One region of the Megamonas sp. genome, then DNA from elsewhere that is predicted to be linked to it. Evidence: predicted binding sites of a transcription regulator. Region 1 holds the regulator's gene; the other holds the start of a gene.
The links. The regulator HrcA, encoded in region 1, represses chaperone genes, less so after heat shock. The targets are predictions, from matches to a motif close to TGTTAGCACTCNNNNNNNNNGAGTGCTAACA.

Region 1 (3,220 bases):
AACGCGTAAAACCAGAGCAATCAAAACCGCTTGGAGTTGTACCACCAAATACATATGGCACGCCAATATAATTCAAAGATGAATTAATGATACGTTTTGCAATGTAATTAGAACTACGGCTTACTACAGGCATGTTACGTCCCATCAATGCTTGATATGTCATAGCGCCAACTAAACCATCATTATCCAAACCATTAGCTGATTGGAATGCTGCCACTGCAGCTTGTGTAGCTGGACCGAAATCTCCATCTGCTGTTACATCATAACCCTGACTTGCCAATGCTGCTTGAATTTCAGCGATTTCTGCACCTTGGTCTCCTAAACGGAAAGAAGATGCGCTAGCAATAGCACTCATACAGATCAAACACAAAGATAAAACTAAAACACGGACAACTTTACTCAAAAAAAAGACTCCTCTCAAAATCGCCTACGAGGTTAGCTGACGGGTTAGGACAGAGAAGGAAAGACTATCCATCTAAAATTTCAGTAAATTCTACCAAAACAAATTAGATTCACCCCAAAAAATTGGTTCTCCCGCTCCTGAGCTGGATTCGGCTTTCTATTTTTATTTTTTTATTACGCTCATAATTTATATTCTACACTATTTTATTAAAAACCTCAACCTATAATCAATAATTTTTATCATTTAGTTTAGTTCCTATATAATAATTAAACTAATTTCAACTGTTTTCATTATACTTAAGAAATTTTTTATTTAATTAAACAAAAGACATTGACATTTTGTCTAAATAGTGATACATTCTTAATTAGAAGTTAGCACTCACTATTATAGAGTGCTAACAATAGGGGTGAAAGAAATGCTAGATGAAAGAAAGCAACGCATTCTCCGAGCCATTGTAGATGACTATATATCTACTGCAGAGCCAATAGGCTCCCGAACAATTGCTAAGAAATATAGTTTGGGAATTAGCCCTGCGACAATTCGTAATGAAATGGCAGATTTAGAGACACTTGGTTATATCAAGCATCTCCATACCTCATCTGGGCGTATCCCCTCATCAAAAGGTTATCGTTTTTATGTTGATGACTTATTAACATTAGAACAAATGTCGGAGAATGAGATATCTCTTATCAATAATTGGTATGCTACTAAAGTACGTTCTGTTGAAGAAATTTTCCGTGAAACTTCACGTATAATCTCTCAACTGACAAAAAATGTATCTTTAGTTTTAGCTCCACAATTAACGCAAACAGCTTTTCAGTATTTGCGATTTTTACCACTTAATGAACATCAAGTAATAGCTGTCATCATGACAGATGCTGGTTTTATTGATAATAAAATTATCGATATTCCAAGTGGTGTTTCTTTTGAGGATTTTGATAATATCGCTAGTATCTTTAATCATTATCTCAAAGGTAAGCGTCTATCAGATATTAGTATGGCATCAATTCGCAAAATTCGCGGTGAAACTGTTAATTCCACAGTTTTCAATGCTATCATTAATATTATAGATGAAGCATTAGTCAAAGATAAGCAAGAACGACTTTATCTAGGTGGTGCTAGAGAATTGATGGAACAGCCTGAATTTCATAATATAGATAAAGTAAAAAAACTTTTATCTATGTTTGAAGAAAAACAGCTTTTATATGACATTTTACATGCACAAAAAGATGAAAGTTTAGCTGTTACCATTGGTCAAGAAAATAAATATAATGATATTAAAGATTGCAGTATTATCAGTGCCACATATCATTTAGATGGTAAACCAATTGCCACATTAGCTGTTTTAGGTCCAACACGTATGGATTATGGTAAAATAATTTCTTTATTAAAATTTATGAATGCTAATCTTGCTGATATTTTCCATAGATTTCATTTGTAATCTATAAAGATTAAACTATTTATTATTATAAGAAGGTGGTTGATTCATGGCTACTCCAGAAGAAACTAAAGAAACTATGCAGACTGAAACGACTTCTGATAATGAAGTTAAAGAAACAGTAGAAGAAACTACTAATGAGACTGCTGTAGAAAATGATGAAGCAACTTTTGATACAATAAAAAAAGAACTTGAAGCTCAAAAAGAATTATTACAGCAAAGCGAAGACCACTATAAAAGATTGCAAGCTGATTTTGCAAACTTCCGTCGTCGCAATGAAAAAGAACGTGAAGAATTATCTAGTGTAGTACTTCAAGGATTAATTAAAGATTTATTACCTATCATTGATAATTTTGAACGTGCTTTAGCTGTTGAAGGAGCTGCTGGTACACCTCTTCACGATGGAATTTCCATGGTTTACAACCAATTAATGGAATCTTTGAAGAAAAATGGTCTTGAAGTTATTAAAGCTGCTGGTGAAAAATTTGATCCGAATTTCCACCAAGCTGTAATGCGCGTTCAAGATCCTGAAAAAGAAGATGATACCATCGAAGAAGAATTCCAAAAAGGTTATATGGTACAAGGTCGAGTAATTCGCCCAAGTATGGTAAAAGTTGTAGCTAATTAATCATTTAATTAACTATAATTAATATAAAATATTTTATTAAATTGCATAACACTTATATTTATATATAGATGTTTTTAGGAGGAATTTATAATGTCCAAAGTAATTGGTATTGACTTAGGTACTACTAACTCTGTAGTCGCTGTTATGGAAGGTGGCGAATCTACAGTTATTACAAACCCAGAAGGTAGCAGACTTACTCCTTCAGTTGTAGGTTTCACAAAAGATGGTGAACGTCTTGTAGGTCAACTTGCAAAACGTCAAGCCGTTTCCAATCCAGATAGAACAATCGCTTCAATCAAACGTCATATGGGCGAAGTTAATTATAAAGTAAATATTGATGGTAAATCTTATACTCCACCAGAAATTTCTGCTATGATTCTTCAAAAATTAAAAGCTGATGCAGAAAAATATCTTGGCGAAAAAGTAACTCAAGCAGTTATCACTGTTCCTGCTTACTTCAACGATAGCCAACGTCAAGCAACTAAAGATGCTGGTAAAATCGCAGGTCTTGATGTTCTTCGTATCGTAAACGAACCAACTGCTGCTGCTCTTGCTTATGGTCTTGATAAAGGTGAAGATGGTACAATCTTAGTATTCGACTTAGGTGGCGGTACATTCGATGTATCTATCCTTGAACTTGGTGATGGTGTATTTGAAGTAAAATCCACTAATGGTAATACTCATTTAGGTGGCGATGACTTTGACCATGCAGTAATGAATTGGATGGTAGAAGAATTCAAAAAATCCAACG
Region 2 (3,220 bases), on a different contig from region 1:
ATTCGTATTCTTATGCCTTGCTGCTTTATACGAAAGCTGGAGCGTACCATATGCTGTATTGTTGACTGTTCCAACCGGTATCTTTGGTGCTTTATTATCTGCATATGTCTTAAATATGCAAATCAGTATCTATATGCAAATCGGTATCATCGTTATCATCGGTTTAGCAGCTAAGAACGCTATTCTTATCGTAGAGTTCGCTAAAGTTCGTGTTGATACTGGTATGAAACCATTAAAAGCTGCTTTAGAAGCGGCAAAACTTCGTCTTCGTCCAATCATAATGACATCTCTTGCATTCATCATCGGCTGTTTACCACTTGCTGTAGCAACTGGTGCTGGTGCTGCTGCTCGTAATAACATGGGTATTGCCGTTGTTGGTGGTATGATTTTTGCCACTATCTTAGGTGTATTCTTAATCCCTGTTATGTATCTTGTTGTTATGAAAATAACTTCTTGGCTCACTGGAGATAAGAAAGTTAAACCAAAATCCGAAGTCGATAAATTTATGTAATTTTTTTGACCAATATTATCTTTTGATATAAAATAAAAATCGCTTTTTATGCTTATCTATGATATAATTGGCTAAATAAATACTATGAATAAGATGCTATAAATTTATAGCATCTTATTCTATAAATTTAAGGAGATATACTTATGATGTTAAAAAGAATGTTTCTGACTTTTATGAGTATTTTTACACTACTAGCTGTAGCAGCTATGCCAGGCACAAGTTTTGCAGCAGACGGATATCTATATACTAGCGAACGCTTTGGTTACAGTATAAAATGTCCTGAAAAACCTCTCGCTGTAATTAATTTGAGCATTCTTTCCCCTCAAGAACAAGGAGATGTTCTCATATTTGAAACAGATGGTCATAACCCTACAAAATACTGGGTTGTTTCCCCAAATGCTTTCAGTAATGATACTTTCCCTGACCTTGATAATTTAACTGATGAAGCTAGACAAGATTTATTTACTCGATTAGCTATTGAACGTGGATATGAAGCGATTTCTCTTGTTCCAATTCAAGGACATAATGCTATTTATGCTGTTACTGCAAAAACTATCCAAATCGATACAGATAAAGATGGTCAAGTAGATAAAACAATTGAACAAGAAGGACAAAATATCGAAACATATTTTAAAGGTGCAAAATCCAATTATTGTATCGTTTTATCATCAAAATCAGCACTAACTGAAGATGATATTAACAATTACCAATATGGTTTATTATCCTTCAATGATAAATAATCTTAAAAATAGAGAAAAAGCCAGTATAACTGGCTTTTTCTTTTATTCTCTATTGACATTTTGACCTATAATTATATAATAATAATTAACGGTTAGCACTCTTTGTATTAGAGTGCTAATAATTCATTTTTAATCTAAATTTAGGAGTGACAAATCTTGGCTAAAGAAACACATCAATTTCAAGCTGAAACTAAAAAATTACTCGATTTAATGATACATTCTATTTATACAAACCGTGAAATATTCCTTCGCGAATTAATTTCCAACGCTTCTGATGCAATCGATAAATTACATTTTGAATCTCTTACAAATCGTGATTTACTCGAAGGCGATAGCGATTATGAAATCTTCTTAATTCCTGATGAAGCTAGCCATACATTGACTATTTCTGATAATGGTCTTGGTATGAATAGAGAAGAACTCATTGAAAACTTAGGTACTATCGCAAAATCCGGTACAAAAGCATTCTTGGAAAAACTTCAACAAGCTAAAGAAGGCGACAATGACACTCAAAAAGATTTAATCGGTCAATTCGGTGTAGGTTTTTACTCCGCTTTCATGGTAGCTGAAAAAATCACTGTAGTTTCCAGAAAAGCTGGCGAAACTCAAGCTTATAAATGGGAATCCACAGCTGATGGTTCTTACACTATTGAAGAATGCACTAAAGATAGCCGTGGTACTAATATCACTATCACACTTTTACCTGAATTCTATGGTGATAAAACTGAAGAAAACTTCACTGACACATATAAATTACAATCTCTTGTAAAAAAATATTCTGATTATGTTCGTTACCCAATCAAAATGAACTTTGTCATTGAAGAACAGCCAAAAGATGCTGATGGTAAACCAATCGAAGGTGCTGGTACTATCAAGAAAAATGAAGTTCGCATCTTAAACTCCATGCAACCACTTTGGGCTAAAAATAAATCTGAAATTAAAGAAGAAGAATACACTGAATTCTATCAAAATCTTTTCCATGACTGGGAAAAACCAATGGAAGTAATGCACAATAAAATCGAAGGTAATATCGAATACACTTCCCTTTTATTCTTCCCTGCACATGCTCCTTACAATCTTTATCATAGCGATTATGAACCAGGCTTACAGCTTTATTCTCGCCATGTATTCATCATGGATAAATGCAAAGACCTCTTACCTGAATATCTCCGCTTCGTTAAAGGTTTAGTTGACTCTCCTGATTTCTCCTTAAATATCTCTCGTGAACTTTTACAACAGAGCCGTGAATTAAAATTAATCGGTAAAAACTTAGAAAAAACTATCTTAAAACAATTAGCAAATACACTCAAAAAAGACCGCAGTAAATATGAACAATTCTGGAAAGAATACGGTAAATCCTTAAAAATCGGTATCTATGGCAGTGTCTATAATGGTGGCAGTGATGTAGTAAATAAATTAAAAGATTTACTCTTATTCACAACTTCCAAAGAAGATAAACTCATCACTTTAAAAGAATATGTAGAAAATATGCCTGAAAGCCAGAAAAAAATCTACTACGCTACAGGTAAAGACCGTGCAAGTATCGATAGCTTACCACAGATGGAAATTCTACGCGATAAAGGTATTGATGTATTATACTTCCTTGATAACGTTGATGAATTCGCTATTGAAGTTATGCGTGAATATGAAGGTAAACCATTCCACTCCATCAGCCGTGGCGATTTAGACCTTGATGATGTTGAATCTCAAGAAGTGAAAAAAGAAACTGAAACAATCGCAAAATCCAATGAAGATTTAATCAAAGATATCAAAGAAACTCTTGGCGATAAAGTTGCTGAAGTAAAAATCAGTAGCCGTTTAAAATCTTCTGCTGTTTGCTTAGTAGCAGACGAACAAGGTCCAAGTTTTGCTATGGAACAAGCTTTTGCTGATGCAAATAATCCAATGTTCAAAGCTAGACGTATCTTAGAAATCAATCCAAAACATGATTTATTTGCTCGTTTACAAA

Region 2: a site for HrcA is predicted at 1,342-1,372, ahead of htpG (molecular chaperone HtpG). Genes of this name have one in related genera too.

The regions. Positions count from the first base shown of each region.
Region 1 covers NZ_CFQVBI010000066.1:44,577-47,796, forward strand. Annotated here, with positions in the region: gene AC5LAX_RS09560 (C40 family peptidase) at 1-403, opposite strand, end outside; cyclic di-AMP (ydaO/yuaA leader) riboswitch at 410-567, opposite strand; gene hrcA (heat-inducible transcriptional repressor HrcA) at 819-1,844, shown strand; gene grpE (nucleotide exchange factor GrpE) at 1,891-2,469, shown strand; gene dnaK (molecular chaperone DnaK) at 2,560-3,220, shown strand, end outside.
Region 2 covers NZ_CFQVBI010000045.1:13,685-16,904, reverse strand. Annotated here, with positions in the region: gene AC5LAX_RS06230 (efflux RND transporter permease subunit) at 1-511, shown strand, start outside; gene AC5LAX_RS06225 (hypothetical protein) at 655-1,251, shown strand; gene htpG (molecular chaperone HtpG) at 1,408-3,220, shown strand, end outside.